2 regions of the Paenibacillus sp. RC73 genome follow, and region 1 is predicted to be linked to the other one. Evidence: riboswitches for the same ligand, from Rfam matches in the RefSeq annotation. Region 1 holds a riboswitch; the other holds the start of a gene.
What was found. A riboswitch is a leader RNA that binds a small molecule or an ion and turns the genes downstream of it on or off. The one in region 1 is predicted to bind glycine.
Positions count from the first base shown of each region.

Region 1 (8,500 bases):
AGCGGCCGCTTCCACGATCGTCGGAGTTTCTTCCGTATTGTTTCCGGTATACAGATTGCCCTCGCGATCTGATTTGTCTGCCGCTACCAGCACCACATCTGGAATAAGGTCAATGAAGAGACGTCCGAACAATTCCAAATACGTATGGATGTCACCGAGCTTAAGCATCCCGTCATCAATCATTTGCGCAACACGCAGGCTTTGGGAGCCACTGTAGGAGAAGTCCAGCTTCCCGGCGATGCCTTTCTCGAAAATATCCAAATGTTCAGGTCTTGAAATGCTGGACATAATCATATGCAGATCATGCACCTTGCCAGGATCGACTTCCAGCAGCTTCTGGGAAAGGAAAGACGCTTGCTTCTGGTTATCTCCTTCCAGGACGACCTTCGCGCCTGGCTCAATTAACGCCTCCATCAGGTCGACGATTCGGGAGGAGTCGATATATTTTCCGTCCAGCCACTTTTCCACTTTTCCTAACTTTTCCTGCTTTTTATCACGTTTTTGTGACCAGGATCGCAGTACTTTATTCATTCTTCTTGCTCCTTCCATTTTCTAATCAGATACTGAGTCGCTTCCAGACCGATTTCGTCCACGGCCATTTGCCGGGTACTCTTGTGGGCTTGCTTAACAAGTCTGGAAAGAGTATGGCCCGGCGGCATTTCGATGAAACAGTCAGCTCCCGATTCGACGCAGACAGCCGCCATATCCATCCACCGGACGGGATATGCTACGTTTAGGGCAAGGTCCTCTGCAATTTTTTCCTTGGCTTTCGTCTTTCTGCCCGTATGATTTACCAAATATGGTATTTGAGCGTCCCGCAAAGAAAAAGTGTGTATTTTCAGCAATAGCTTATTGGCTACCTCTGACATCAGCGGGGAGTGTGAAGGAATCGGAACCTTCAGAAGCGTCGCTTTAGCGCTCCCAAGCTCTTTCACATGCATAAATGCATTATTTAACCCTACCAATGATCCGGATACGACGATTTGCTGCTCTGCGTTTATATTCGAGATATAGACTGGCGTCGCCTCACTATGGGAGAGAAGCACGGCTTGTTGAACCTCTGCCTTCGTAAGCCCAATAATTACACCCATTCCATAGCCTTCAGGAAAGGCTTCTTCCATCAACCGGGCACGGAGCCATACGATCCGAAGCGCATCCTCGAACGAGAGAACTCCCGCGATGACCGCCGCAGGAAATGCACCAATGGAATGCCCTGCCACGAATTGGGGCCGGATCCCCTGCTCGATCAAGCGGTAGGCTATTGCCGTCTCCTTAACGAAGAGTGCCGTCTGAATCCAGACCGTTGAGCCCATGGCCTCCTCATCATCACGCAGTTCAGTTCCGATGATACTTGTTGCCTTTTTCACATACTCGGGCACATCTTGGAGCATTCCAGGAACCTGTGACCCCTGGCCGGGAAATGTAAAAACGATGTTCAGAATCTCACCACCTTTAGCGGATTCATTTTCTTACATTGTCAATTGTAATAAGTAAGCAAATACCTGTAAAATATATATATTCACATATAATTGATAACCTTATGGTTATAAAGGAGATACTCCATAATGGATTATTTGCAGCTTAAGTATTTTCAAGTGACCTCGAAGTATGAACATGTCACACGTGCCGCGAACGAGTTGTTTATTTCACAGCCTGCCTTAAGTAAAATGATTAGAAACCTGGAGACGGAATTGGGTGTGCAGCTATTTGACCGCGAAGGAAAACATATCGTGCTGAATGAATATGGCAAGAAGTTCCTGAAAAGAGTGAATCAGTCGCTCTCAGCGCTAGAGCAAGGCATATCCGAAGTCAAAGAAATGAAGAACGAAAAGGTAGAGGTAATCACGTTATACGTCGCCGTCGGCTCTATGCTATTGCCCAACCTTGTCGGTAAGTTTCGCGATCTCTACCCTCAAATTAGATTCAACCTGACCCAGCACCCTGCGATGGTGAAGAAAGGACTGGCGTACGATTTTGCGATTACGTCCGAAGAGTTGGCAGACAACGAGCATACGATTCTGCTGGAGGAGGAAATTTTGCTTGGCGTACCAAAATCTCACCCTCTGAGCGCTCAGGACACCGTATTCCTGAAAGATCTAGAGCATGAGAAGTTTATCAGCCTTACACCTGGTAATTCGCTTAGGAAAACAACGGACCGCTTTTTTACTCATACCCCTTTTGAACCGAACATCGTCTTTGAAAGTGATGATCCGGCTACGGTAAGAGGGTTGATTCAAACAGGACTTGGCATCTCCTTTATTCCTTCTATCCTGTGGAGAAACATCGTAACCGAAGACATCAAGCTGCTTCAAATCAGGGAGCCTCGATGTATGCGAACAATCTATCTGTCCTATCCTGCTGGGGAACTGCACACCGCTATAGAGAAGTCGTTCTTCGAATTCATCATTGGATTTTTCCAGGATATTGCCCAGCATTGACGATTGAGATACTTTTGTCATAATATCTGACTTATTGCTTTATCATTTTTCGATAGTATCTTTAGAGTATTTAATTTCTATACATGCTTTGTTTCAAATTTTTTGTTTTTGGTTAAGGCATATGCACATAAATGGATAACAGATTCATATGATGGAGCTAAACCATTCACAACTTGTTCAGCAGGTAGACCAACTCAGACAGCAAGGAGGGAAATGACGTGAAGACAGTACGATGGCTGGTGTTATGTCTTGCTTTCCTCACTATGTTTAGTGGTTGTAGCGGCCCTCTGTCCTCTGAAAGTCATTCATCTGAAAGCAATTTGCCAAACCACAAAAAGATAACGCTTACATTATGGTACTGGAACCGTTCTATTGACGATGAACTACTCGCTCGTGCCGAAAAGCAGTTTCCCGACATTAAATTGAACACCCAAAAAATCGGCGGTGATTTCAAAGCCAAGCTCAAGACGACTCTGGCAGCCCGTTCCGGTGAACCGGACATCGTAGCTTTGAACGACTGGATGGTAGAGTTATTTCCTAGTGCGGATCGTTTTTATGATTTGAGAACACTGGGAGCAGATCAATTCAAGGATCAGTATTTGGAGTGGAAATGGAATCAGGGCATTACCCCTGATGGCAACATGATTGCCTTCCCCATGGACACAGGCCCTACCGCCCTCTTCTATCGCAGTGATCTCTTTGAACAGGCGGGTCTGCCCAGTGATCCTGAAAAGGTCAGTGCTACGATTCGCACATGGGACGACTATATGGTTGCCGGAAAACAGCTTCAGCAAAAGCTCGGAAGTCGTTCGTTTTTAGCTGATAATATTGTAAACGTTTACAATCAGATGCTTGCTCAAAATACAGACCTGTACTTCAAGCCGGACGGCAGCTACATCGGTAATCAATCCCCTCATATCCGTTTGGGCTGGCAAACCGCCGTGGCTTTTCACAAGAAGCATCTACTCGCCAATGCGGATGGCTGGACCCCCGAATGGAATGCTTCGGTCAATAACGGAAAAGTTGCCTCTTTTATAGGTGCAATCTGGATGAAGCAAGTTCTCACGGAGGCTGCGCCGGATACTGCGGGCAAGTGGAGAGTCGCCCGTGCCCCTGGAGGGGACGGCAATTTGGGTGGATCTTTCATTTCCATCCTAAAATCCAGCAAACACCCCAAAGAAGCCTTTGAAGTCCTGACCTGGCTGCAAAACCCGGAACACCAGTTGGAAGCCTACCAAAAAATCGGGCTGTTCCCGTCCACTCCTGGCGTCTATGACGATCCTGCCATGGAGACACCCGAGCCTTTCTTTGGCGGTCAGGCCACTGGACTGATCTTTGCCGCCTCCGCACGTAATGTCAAAAGCAGCTATTTCGGCGAGCGTTATCCTGTCATTCACGGCATTGTGACACGTCGCCTTGCCAATGTCGCCAAGCAGGATGCCGATCCCGATGCATTATGGACGGAAACGATGGACCGAATCGAACGGGAATTACAGCGGTAAAAAATCAAAAATTTAAAAAAGGCGTGTGGTCAATATGCTGAAAGAAATATGGAAGCACCGTGCCGTATATGCCGCAATCTCGCCGTTTTACCTGCTGTTTGGCATCTTCGGCTTGTTTCCGATTGGCTTTTCATTATATCTGGCGTTTCACAAATGGGATGGCATCGGAGATATGACCTATAACGGCTGGGGTAACTTTGGCTATCTTGTGACAGATAACGAATTTTGGCAGGCTGTGGGTAATACCTTTGCGATCTGGGTGTATTCAACGATTCCGATGCTATTTTTTGCACTGATGATTGCCTTCCTGCTTTATGCACCTTTTGTCAAAATGCGTACCCTGTGGAGGGTCGGATTTTTTCTGCCGAACGTGACATCCATTGTGGCTGTTGCCATCATCTTTGGCGCTTTATTTGCCAATAATTTCGGATTTCTCAATTACCTGCTGCAACTCCCGGGCTTGCCTATGATCCAGTGGCTTAATGTGCCGTGGGGGATCCAAATCGCCGTTTCCTCCATGGTTGTATGGAGATGGACCGGCTATAACGCGATCATCTACCTGGCCGGACTCCAGAGTATTCCGCATGTGCTGTATGAAGCTGCGAAAATAGATGGAGCAACTGGAGCGCAAGCTTTCTTCCGCATCACCATTCCTATGCTTCGTCCGGTCATCCTGTTTACCGTAATTACGTCTACCATTGGCGGAATGCAGTTGTTCACCGAGCCGCAGGTGCTGGTCGGTAATGACGGTGGTGCCGGAGCAAGTGGCATGACCATTGTGTTGTATCTGTATCGTGAATCGTTCATTAACAACTATTTTGGATATGGTGCAGCCGTCGGATGGGGCATGTTCCTCATTATTGCCCTGTTCTCCATCGTGAACTGGAAGCTCGTACAAGGCAAAAAATAACGGCAGAAAGGGGGTTCTACAACATGATGCAGGCACGTGTAAAATCCGTTATTTTATATACCGGGCTGTCGGCGGGAATGATTCTGTCGATGTTTCCTTTTTACTGGCTTATCGTCATGGCTACCCGTACAACTTCGGACATCTATCGTTTTCCACCACAGTTATGGTTTGGAAGCCACTTCTGGAGCAATGTGACGAGAGTATTGCAGCAGATTGATTTTGCCGGAGCTTTTTTTAATACGCTTTTTGTAGCCAGCTCCGTTACCCTGTTGGTGCTGTTTTTCGATTCACTGGCCGGGTTTGCATTCGCCAAGTTTGATTTTCCGGGCAAAAAAGCATTATTCATCATTCTGCTGGCTACGATGATGGTCCCTTCCCAACTGTCGCTTGTCCCCTCCTTTGTCATGATGGCCGCCTTTGGATGGGTGGGCACGTTCAAAGCTCTAATCATTCCGGGGATGGTGAATGCCTTCGGCATCTTCTGGATACGCCAATATGCAGAGGAATCCATTCCAAAGGAGTTGCTGGATGCAGGACGGATGGATGGATGCAGCTTTTTTCGGCTGTATTGGAATGTGGCGCTCCCGATTCTACGTCCTGCGTTCGCTTTTCTCGGCGCATTCACCTTCATAGGAGCATGGAATGATTATTTATGGCCGTTAATCATATTAACCGATGAGCGCAAATTTACGCTCCAGATTGCGTTGTCCCAATTAAACGGTATTTACAATACGGATTATGCGATGGTCATTGCTGGCACCCTGTTGGCTGTACTGCCGCTTATCATTTTATTTCTTTTCATTAGCCGCCAGTTTATTTCCGATCTTGCAGCTGGAGCAGTCAAAGATTAGATTTACTGAGTCAGCTTTATCCTGCTCTAAAACGCAAAAAGGGAGTGTCCTCCCAGCCTGTAATGGCTGAGGGACACTCCCTTTCGTTATCCTGGCAAATGATCTTGCAGAGTCAATATTCTTAAATCCGGATATATCGGACTTTACGAGCTGACTGTTTGTCCTTTTTCTTCTATTTCTATGGCTGCTCCTGCACTGGCACCTGCAAGTATTCCCTTTTTCTTGTCAGGATACAAGGAATCCATATAGGTACGGGTTTCTGCAACTACAATTCCCGACAAGCCGAGCAGTGCAATCAAGTTCGGGAAGGCCATCATGGCGTTAAAGATATCTGCCAGCAACCAGATCGCATCCAGCTTAATAAACGCGCCTCCGGCAACCAGCGCAATGAACAGATAACGGTACGGCTTAATCCATTTGACACCCAGCAAATATTCAACACAGCGTTCTCCATAGTAGTTCCAGCCAAGCATCGTGGTGAACGCGAACATAATCAGAATGATTGTGAGCAGTTCCGCACCAAGCGGGAATGCGCTGGAGAAAGCTTGCTGCGTCATCAAGCCCGCATCGGTAGGACCGCTCCATACGCCGCTAACCAGCAGCGTCAGCCCGGTCATCACGCAAATAATCATCGTATCTATAAACACACCTGTCATGGAAATCAACCCTTGCTCCGCAGGCCATTTGGTTTTGGCGGCTGCGGCTGCAATCGGTGCGCTTCCCAATCCGGCCTCATTGGCAAAAATCCCTCTGGCTACCCCGCTGCGCATCGCCAGCATAATCGTAGCCCCGGCAAATCCACCCGTCGCAGACGTCGTGGAAAATGCCGAATGCAGCACAAGCGCGAGTGCGGCAGGAATCTGATCGGCGAACCGAATCAGTACGATCATACAGATCAACACGTACAAGCCTGTTTTGAAGGGGACTACTTTGGTCGATACCTTGGCAATGCTCTTGAGCCCTCCAATGGTAACGAGTCCCGTAAGGGTAGCAATAATCAATGCCGTTACAATTGGCGGAACACCGAAGCTGTTTTCGGTTGAGGATACAATCGCTTTGACCTGAGGAAATGTTCCAATCCCGAACAGCGCTACCAGCATCCCGGAAAAAGCAAACAGCATCGCCAACGGTTTAAAGCGGCGTCCAAGCCCTTTTTCAATATAATACATAGGGCCGCCGGAAAATTGTCCATTCCGATCCTTCACCCGGTATTTTACTGCAAGCACACCTTCCGCATATTTCGTCGCCATCCCGAAAAAGGCTGCAACAACCATCCAGAACAGGGCGCCCGGTCCCCCCAGCTTAATCGCTGTCGCGACGCCGACAATACTTCCTGTACCTACTGTAGCCGCCAGCGCCGTACTCAGGGCCGCAAAGCTGCTGACATCCCCGCTACCTTCATTTGGAGCCTTGCCGATCAGCTTGATCGCCAGAGGCAGGCGAAAAACCTGCAACATTTTTAAACGTATGGTCAGCCACAGACCTGTTCCCATAACGAGAATGATCAGTGGGGCCCCCCATATCCAACTGCTAATCGCTTCTAACACATGTACCAAATTCATTTCAACCCGCTCCTCCAGCATATTAAAAAACAAAAAAGAGTCAAATCCGCTGATTCGACTCCTGGAGAGGTTAAAGGCACGAAAAAATACAACCATCTTGTGCAGGATTCAGCCACTAACAGCTCATAAAAAAGCCTAGGGCATCCCCTGTCACAGGTTATTCGCGTCTCTGTCCTTTTGCCTGAGAGTTTAAGCAGATGATATCTGCGGTGCACCTTCGGCGCCCAATTAAGGGTCTCTCCAGAGTTCTGTCCGTTTACGGTCCCGCTTGTTGCTGTAATCAGCCCAAGCACCTGAGAGTTTTGCCCCTTCGGTCGGAACTTACGTTCCATCTCCCGCAAACATCAACCAGACATATGAAATTGTTTTTTATTATACAGAAAACTTTCAGCTTTTTACAAGTGAAAAATTTGTGAAGTCGTTTGGTTATCTTAAGATGAGCCTATAAAATAAGGGCGGGCGCAGCCAGATTCATCCTCATGATGTTCTCCGCCGCACCCGCCCCCAGACCATATCGGGTTATATTCAGTTAGCTTGGATTACAGTTCTTCGCCGTTAGTGGCAATTACATTTTTGTACCAGTCAAACGAATCCTTCTTGGAGCGCTTCAGTGTTCCGTTACCGTCATCGTCCAGATCAACATAAATAAATCCGTAGCGCTTGGACATTTCGGAAGTAGACATGCTCACAAGGTCGATAGGTCCCCAGCTAGTGTAACCGATCAGATCCACACCGTCCGCAATCGCTTCCTTCATTTGAGCGATATGCTGGCGCAAATAATCAATGCGATACGTGTCGTGAATGGAGCCGTCTTCTTCCACCTTGTCATATGCACCCAAGCCGTTTTCCACGATGAACAGCGGCTTTTGATAGCGGTCATATAATGTGTTCAGCGTAACACGCAGGCCGATCGGATCAATCTGCCAGCCCCAGTCAGAGGATTGCAAATATGGATTTTTCACGCCGCCAATCAGGTTACCCGCTGCCTTCTCGCCTTCCGGACCTGCAGAGACAGTCAAGGTCATGTAATAGCTGAATGAGATGTAATCGACCGTGTTGTTTTTCAGAATTTCGGCATCGCCGGGTTCTGTGTGCAAAACAATATTATTTTCTTCAAAATAACGGTTCATATAATTTGAATATTCCCCACGGGCATGTACATCCGTAAAGAACAGATTCATCTGGTTTTCATGCTGACTTTTCAGCACGTCCTCCGGGTTACACGTATGTGCATAGC
Region 1 covers NZ_JBIYCV010000007.1:306,646-315,145, reverse strand. Annotated here, with positions in the region: gene mdcA (malonate decarboxylase subunit alpha) at 1-531, opposite strand, end outside; gene ABH897_RS18770 (ACP S-malonyltransferase) at 528-1,391, opposite strand; gene ABH897_RS18765 (LysR family transcriptional regulator) at 1,566-2,438, shown strand; gene ABH897_RS18760 (ABC transporter substrate-binding protein) at 2,657-3,940, shown strand; gene ABH897_RS18755 (carbohydrate ABC transporter permease) at 3,975-4,850, shown strand; gene ABH897_RS18750 (carbohydrate ABC transporter permease) at 4,874-5,701, shown strand; gene ABH897_RS18745 (alanine/glycine:cation symporter family protein) at 5,845-7,263, opposite strand; glycine riboswitch at 7,423-7,517, opposite strand; glycine riboswitch at 7,535-7,611, opposite strand; gene ABH897_RS18740 (glycoside hydrolase family 1 protein) at 7,803-8,500, opposite strand, start outside.

Region 2 (8,500 bases), on a different contig from region 1:
CAAATAATTTTTCATCGGATCAACCAGTTGTGCAAAACCCTCATTCGGGAACCATCCGGTCGGAATAAAGAGTGCCGTGATCAATCCCCACGCGATAAAGGCCCCCATATTGGGCATAACCATACCGCTGAGAAAACGACCGAAACGCTGTACGGCAACGCGAGCGCCTCCGTTTGAATTGGACTTTGCGTCCACTGTGCTCATATTCATATCCTCCTTATAGGTCAGTATTTTGCATCATTCGATTCCCAACGCTCGAAAGTACAATAGATAAACGAACTAAACCGTTTCGATCTATCTATTGCTGATTTGAAATCGCTCTTGGGATTGTTGCAAAATACCCAGGTAATAAGCATCACTACCTTTTCTTAAAATTCATACTAAATGACAACGCTATCTTCATCAACGAAATGAAAACGTACTTTCGTCATGAACGTTGATGACAACATTTAAATTTAAGATAAACAGGCGCGAAATCATTAGGCATAATTCCTCTTAATGTGGCCTGAAACGTTAGAATTTAGTCGAGAAACCATGCGTCATCTATACCATTTCTATACAAGGAATATCCTCCAAACAAGGGAAAAAGAACGTAATTACGCTTGCCAAAAAAGACAGCAAAAAATAGCCGCTATGCCCAATCATCGCGACTATTTTTATACAAAACCGAGTGGACAAACGCCACTCTTATTCAGTTATCCAACCTACTTTGCCCCATTATTACTCATTGGCAGTCAACTGCTCGTACTGATCCGCAGACAGCAGCTTGCTTAATGATTCCTCTACATCTCCTCCAATCTCCACTTCGATCATCCAGCCTTTTTCATAGGGAGACTCGTTCACCAGCTCAGGCGTACTTTCCAGCGCTTCATTCACCTTCAACACCGTTCCCGTCACCGGAGCGAACAGGTCGGATACTGTCTTTACCGATTCAATAGTACCGATCTCTGCCCCCTGCTCAATCGTTGCTCCCTCCCCAGGCAGCTCCACAAAAACGATATCCCCCAGCTGATGCTGTGCAAAGTCCGTAATACCGATTCGTACCGTTCCATCCTCTGTGCGCTGAACCCACTCATGTTCCTCTGTGTACCAAAATTGCTGCTTCACTTCACTCATCCTGCTCGCCTCGCTTCCATATGGATTACATCGTTTCGCCTACCCGTCTGTGACAGGTTAAGATTATGACAACAAGAACTCTCATGTCAATAATACTAACAAAAATATTTCACATTTCTCCATATATCGTTCTAGCTAAAAATACGGCAGGATATAACAAACGCTTACATATCCTTATTTATGAATAAAATGTTTTATAAAATGATGTTGATGACATTTTTGTTGACATTTCAAATAAATTTGCGTATTAATGGGTTATAACAAGTGCTTTTAGAAATACCCGATAACTGTAAACGCGGATGAACGTGGAGGGAGAGACTGCCAAAACTCGCATAGCTGTTGCCGCCTGTGAAAACAAGGTAGCAAGCGAGTCGGATCAAGCTGTTACCGGCAGGGCCGGATGACGTATAGCTGATCCAAGGGCAGCGCCGAAGGAGTAAACCTGCACCGCAGGTGAATCTCTCAGGCAAAAGGACCTCTGCCGGACGCATCTCTGGAGAGCATTCGCCATACAGGCGGATCACCCAAGGGGAAACCTGGTACACACCGGGGTAACTCTCAGGTATCAAGGACAGAGCTGAAGAAAAGTGTGTGGACTGCCGTCCATACGTTTTTTTCAGCCTGTCTTTTTTGTTTAGCTGATCACACTGGATAGGAGTGAAAAAATGACTAACTTGCGAAAAACGTCGCTGTATTCCTCCTACGGCACGCTGCCGGGGGTTCGTTGCATTGATTTTGGCGGCTGGGAGCTGCCTGTACAGTTCAGCGGCATTCAAAAGGAGCATGAGGCTGTCCGACAACGTGCGGGATTGTTCGATGTATCGCATATGGGTGAATTCCTGGTCGAGGGCCAGGAAGCCGAAGCATTTCTGCAACAGGTGACGACGAACGATGTCAGCCAATTGGAGCCGGGCCAGGCCCAATATTCGCTGCTGTGTTACCCGGATGGAGGTGTAGTAGACGACCTGCTTGTTTACCGCAAAGGGCCGGAGCGTTACATGCTCGTTGTGAACGCCTCGAATATCGACAAAGATTGGGATTGGTTGCTTCGCCATGCTCCTGCATCCGTTCATCTGGAAAACGTATCAGATGCGGTAGCACTGCTGGCATTGCAAGGACCTGAAGCTGCGCGTATTGCCGCAGCCGTGACAGACACGGACATTACGAAGCTGGCATCCTTCCGATTCAATGAGGATGTGCAATTGTTCGGGGCAAAAGCGCTCGTCTCCCGCACCGGATACACGGGGGAAGACGGCTTTGAATTTTATGTGCCCACGGCGGATGCACCGGCAGTGTGGGACGGATTGCTTCGCATCGGTGAGCCGTATGGTCTGGTTCCCGCCGGACTTGGAGCCAGGGATACGCTGCGCTTCGAGGCGCGGCTACCGCTGTACGGACAGGAGTTGTCCGCTACCATTTCGCCACTGGAAGCTGGTTTAGGCTTCTTCGTCAAGCTGAATAAGGGAGATTTTATCGGGAGAGAGGCCCTGCAACGTCAGAAAGAACAAGGTATTCCCCGCAAGCTGATCGGACTGGAAATGCTCGACCGCGGCATCCCGCGTGCCCATTATCCCGTTTTTGCGGAAGGACAGCACATTGGCGAGGTCACAACGGGAACCCAGTCGCCCACCTTAAAGCGTAATCTGGGTTTGGCTCTGGTGGACAGTCATTTCAGTTCCCTATCCACACCGCTGGAGGTCGAGATTCGTGGCAAGCGCCTGCGCGCCGAGGTAGTAGCAGCGCCCTTTTATAAACGTCCACGCTGATTTAAACGCTCGTCTTACTATAACTATCGTGATCCGTTACTAACCGCTGCCCAGTGGGCAATCGTTTATTAATCATTTGTTAATCGTTTTACGTTTTTACGATCTTGTTGGTTGAAAGGAGCCAGACCCAATGAAACAACACCGCTATCTTCCCATGACCGAGCAGGATCAAGCTGAAATGCTGCGCGTGGTCGGCGCATCGTCCATCGACGATTTATTCAGCGATATTCCCGAGGCGATCCGGTATAAGGGGGAGCTGCTCCTGTCTTCTCGGTTAGACGAAAGAGCCTTAACCCGCCACTTATCAGGACTGGCCGGGCAAAATGCCAATACTGACACGCACGCCAGCTTTCTCGGCGCAGGGATTTACGATCATCATATTCCATCCGTCATCCAGCATATCACTTCACGCTCGGAATTTTATACGGCCTACACTCCTTATCAACCGGAGGTAAGCCAGGGCGAGCTGCAAGCCATCTTCGAATTTCAATCGTATATATGCGAATTAACAGGCATGGCTGTAGCCAATGCCAGTATGTATGATGGAGCGACTGCGCTGGCAGAAGCGGGCTCATTGGCCGCCGCTGCCACCCGCCGCAAGCAGCTTATCGTATCGCGGACCGTCCATCCGGAGGCACGTCAGGTGTTGGCTGCCTATGCACGCGGGCTGGATTTGGATGTCGTGGAGATCGACTGTGCAGATGGTGTAACTGACGTGAAGGCATTAACGGCGGCCATATCGGAGCAGACGGCGGCAGTTTTGGTCCAAAGCCCTAATTTTTTCGGGGCCGTGGAAAATCTGAAGCCGATGGCTGACCTGATCCATGCGCACAAGGGTCTTATGGTCGTCAGTGCCAATCCACTGGCATTGGGCTTGCTGGAAGCGCCCGGCAAGCAGGACGCGGATATTGTCGTAGGAGACGCGCAGCCGCTTGGCATCTCCTCCTCCCTCGGTGGCCCAACCTGTGGTTACTTTGCCGTTTCTCAGGCGCATATGCGCCGTATCCCCGGCCGTATTGTGGGCCAGACCACAGATCGCAACGGTAAACGCGGCTTCGTGCTGACCTTGCAGGCACGGGAGCAGCATATCCGTCGGGAAAAGGCCACCTCTAACATATGCTCCAATCAGGCACTGCTCGCTTTATCTGCCTCTGTGTATTTGTCCGTCATGGGTAGACAGGGCATCGCGGAAGTAGCCGAGCTAAACCTGCACAAAAGCCGCTACGCATTGGAGCAACTACTCGGCTTGAAGGGCGTGACTGCCTCCTTTACTGCACCCACCTTTAACGAGTTTGCCCTGCGGTTACCTGAGGGTACCGATATGAATAAACTGCAAGCCGGATTGCTTGCTGCCGGATTTATCGGCGGCTACGATTTAGGGCGAGATTATGAGGAATATGCAGGTCACTTGCTGATTGCCGTGACAGAGCAACGAACAAAGGAAGAGATCGATCAATTCGTGCATACCTTGGGGGGATTGCTATGACGCATACTACAGGACAAGATCAGGGTACACCGAATCCAGAAGTCGAATCCAGTCGGAATCAGATGAAAAAGCATGAGCAGGCGCTCATTTTTGAATTGAGCAGACCGGGCCGTATCGCCTATTCCCTGCCTGAATGCGATGTTCCCCGGCGTCCGGTGGCAGAGCTTTTGCCGGATTATGCGCAGCGCAGCGAGCTTGCGGCATTGCCCGAGGTATACGAAGTAGACGTTATTCGACATTATACTGCACTGTCACGGCGTAATTTTGGCGTGGACAACGGATTTTATCCGCTCGGCTCCTGTACGATGAAATACAACCCCAAGGTGAATGAGGATGTCGCCCGTTATGCAGGCTTCGCCAAAATCCATCCGTACCAGCCGGAGGACAGCATCCAGGGGGCCATGGCGCTGCTCCATACGCTTCAAAACGATCTGGCCGCGTTAACCGGCATGGATGCCGTCACCCTTCAGCCCGCCGCGGGCGCCCATGGCGAATGGACCGGGCTGATGATGATCCGCTCCTACCACGAAGCGCGTGGTGAGCGGCGTACCAAGGTGCTCGTGCCGGATTCCTCGCACGGAACGAACCCCGCCAGCGCCACTGTGGCAGGCTTCGAAACGGTCACCCTCCCCTCCACACCGCAGGGGCTGGTGGATCTGGACGCGCTGCGTCAAGCCGTGGGCAACGACACCGCTGCGCTTATGCTGACCAACCCGAACACGCTCGGGCTGTTCGAGAAGCAAATCGCTGACATTGCCGCGATTGTGCATGAAGCGGGTGGCCTGCTCTACTATGATGGCGCGAACTCCAACGCCATTATGGGGATCACCCGCCCCGGGGATATGGGCTTTGACGTGGTGCATCTCAATTTGCACAAAACGATGAGTACCCCACATGGCGGAGGCGGACCCGGCGCGGGACCTGTGGGGGTAAAGCAGCGGCTCATTCCGTATTTGCCCAAGCCGCTTGTCGTGCGTGATCCACAGGGCACGTACCACTGGGACCGAGAACAGGGCGATTCCATCGGACGGGTCAAAGCCTTTTACGGAAACTTCGGTATTCTCGTCCGTGCCTATGCCTATATCCGCAGCTATGGCCCTGACGGCTTGAAGCGGGTATCCGAATGTGCCGTACTTAATGCCAATTATATGATGCATCGGCTGGCTCCGCATTTTGACATCCCTTATCCAGGCTATTGCAAACACGAATTTGTGATGTCCGGACGGGGCTTAAAGAAATTCGGAGTGCGTACACTTGATGTTGCCAAGCGATTGCTCGATTTCGGCTACCATCCGCCTACGATTTATTTCCCGCTGAATGTAGAGGAATGTATCATGATCGAGCCGACAGAAACGGAAAGCAAAGAGACGCTTGATGCCTTCATTGACACCATGATCCAAATTGCGCGGGAAGCGGAGGAAACGCCTGAATTGGTGCTGAATGCTCCATATACCACTCCAGTCACGCGACTGGACGAAGCAACTGCAGCTCGCAAGCCTATATTGAATTGCTCATGCAGCTAAAAGCAAACTCCAATTTGGGGCATACAAAAAGGCCGGTATCTGTTAGATACCGGCCGCTGTATGTAAACAGCAATTTTTGTTGGAAAAAGATATACCTTGAAAATGTGATACCCTTCCTTAGCCTTCAATGCTTTGAACCAATTCAACAACCTGCTCGGCTGTTTGCATGTCCAAAGCTTTTGCAGCCAGTTTCTCCATGTCCGCGCGGGACAATTTCGAAATTTGACTGCGTGCTGGCAGAATGGAAGTGGCACTCATGCTGAACTCATCGAGTCCCAGACCCAGCAGCAATGGAATTGCTGTTGTATCCCCTGCCATTTCACCGCACATACCAACCCAACGTCCTTCACGGTGAGCGGCATCAATAACCATTTTCACCAGACGCAAAATGGATGGGTTATATGGTTGATACAAATAAGATACCCGTTCGTTCATGCGATCCGCTGCCATCGTGTACTGAATCAGATCGTTCGTACCGATACTGAAGAAATCAACCTCTTTCGCGAATTGGTCAGCCAATACCGCTGTAGAAGGAATTTCTACCATGATGCCCAACTGAATTTCTTCAGATACGGCTACACCCTCGGCTACCAACTTTTCCTTTTCCTCCAGCAACACAGCTTTGGATTCACGGAATTCGTTTAGCGTAGCAATCATCGGGAACATGACCCGCAGGTTACCATGTACACTTGCCCGCAGCAAAGCACGCAATTGAGTACGGAAAATGTCCTGACGGTCCAGACACAGACGAATAGCACGGAATCCGAGGAACGGATTCATTTCCTTCGGCAGATCCAGATAAGGAAGCTCTTTGTCGCCACCGATGTCCAACGTGCGGACTACAACTGGTTTGCCTTCCATTCTTTCCAGAACGGTTTTGTATGCTGTGTATTGTACTTCTTCGGATGGAAGCTTATCGCGTCCCATGTACAAGAATTCAGTACGATACAGGCCGACGCCTTCGCCACCGTTATCCAGTACACCAGCTACATCGTTAGGCGTACCGATATTGGCTGCCAGTTCGACGTGCACACCATCGACGGAAACCGTAGCTTCGCCGCGCAGCTTCCGCCACTCTTCGCGTTGCTTGTCGTATGCCACCTGTTTAGCCCGGTATTCAGCAACGATCTCTTCGGAAGGGTTCACGAATACGTGACCATCCAGACCGTCGACGATAATCAAATCGCCGCTTTTAGCTTGGGACAGTATATTTTTAGTTCCTACAACCGCAGGAATTTCAAGTGAACGAGCCATAATAGCCGAGTGCGAAGTACGTCCGCCGATGTTGGTTGCAAAGCCTTTAACAAATTCGCGATTCAGCTGAGCTGTGTCGGAAGGTGTCAAATCTTCTGCAAGTACAATCGTTTCTTCGGCAATTTCTGCAGGACTGACAAAATGAACACCAAGCAGGTGATTCAGGATCCGCTTGGTTACATCACGCATGTCCGATGCGCGTTCTTGCAAATAAGCACTTTTCATGTTTTCGAACATGGAAATAAACTGTGAAGCTACTTCGTTCAGAGCATAGTCAGCATTAAGCTGCTCGTCTCTGATCTTAGCTTTAACTGGATCGATCAGTTCAGGATCATTCAGGATCAACAGGTGAGAAGCAAAAATTTCTGCTTTTTTCTCGCCCAGCTCCTGTAAAGTTTTCTCCTTAATCGCTTCCAATTCGGTTTGAGATTCTACTAAAGCCGCATCCAATCTTGCAATTTCAGCTTCAGCATCACCAACCGCGCGTCTCTCTACAGCGTAATTCGGATGCTCCAAGATAAACGCCCGGGCAATGGCGATGCCTGCCGAAGCGGCAATCCCGGAAATTTTAAGCATGAATTTCGCCCAGCCCTTCGTTAACGATTACATTTTCAAGAGCTTTCAGAGCGTCAGCAGCTTCAGCGCCTTCACAGATGATGTTGATGGTATCGCCTTGTTCCAGACCAAGAGACAATACACCCAGAATGGATTTCAAAGTTACTTTTTTACCGTTAGCTTCGGCAAAAGATTCAGCACCGCTGAATTTGTTAGCTGTATTTACCAGCGCTGTTGCAGGACGTGCATGGATACCGTCTTCATCTGTAATTCTAAAAGTTGTTTGCATAATTGTTCCTCCCACTTTCCTAATGGATAATATTTGTTTACACGCAGTATACGTGTAGTGAAACCGGGTCGATGTGAGGCGACCTAAGCCGCCTCATCACGAATCCGAAACACATAGAGTTTATTTTATCGTAATTATACCATCTTCGCCAGCCTTCAATACTCCAGTTTTGTTTAAAGTTACCGAAGAGCCTTCTGGAAGGTTGGTAAAAATGACTGGTGAGATGATGGATTTTGCGTTAAGCTTCACGTATTCCAGGTCTACTTTCATAATCGGTTGACCGGCTGACACAAGATCGCCTTCGTTCACCAAAACGTCAAATCCTTGGCCTTTAAGCTTTACTGTGTTCACCCCGATATGAACAAGTACTTCCTTACCGCCGTCAGATTGGATACCAATGGCATGCTTGCTTGGGAATACATTGAATACTTTACCATATACAGGCGACACAATCGTTCCATCATTTGGCACGACAGCAAAGCCGTCTCCTGTCATACGTTCTGCAAATACC
Region 2 covers NZ_JBIYCV010000008.1:160,637-169,136, forward strand. Annotated here, with positions in the region: gene ABH897_RS19745 (PTS mannitol transporter subunit IIBC) at 1-204, opposite strand, end outside; gene gcvH (glycine cleavage system protein GcvH) at 721-1,116, opposite strand; glycine riboswitch at 1,416-1,604, shown strand; glycine riboswitch at 1,605-1,701, shown strand; gene gcvT (glycine cleavage system aminomethyltransferase GcvT) at 1,782-2,882, shown strand; gene gcvPA (aminomethyl-transferring glycine dehydrogenase subunit GcvPA) at 3,013-4,368, shown strand; gene gcvPB (aminomethyl-transferring glycine dehydrogenase subunit GcvPB) at 4,365-5,891, shown strand; gene ptsP (phosphoenolpyruvate--protein phosphotransferase) at 6,009-7,721, opposite strand; gene ABH897_RS19775 (HPr family phosphocarrier protein) at 7,714-7,989, opposite strand; gene ptsG (glucose-specific PTS transporter subunit IIBC) at 8,110-8,500, opposite strand, start outside.
Region 2: another riboswitch for glycine. It lies ahead of gcvT (glycine cleavage system aminomethyltransferase GcvT); the one in region 1 lies ahead of ABH897_RS18745 (alanine/glycine:cation symporter family protein).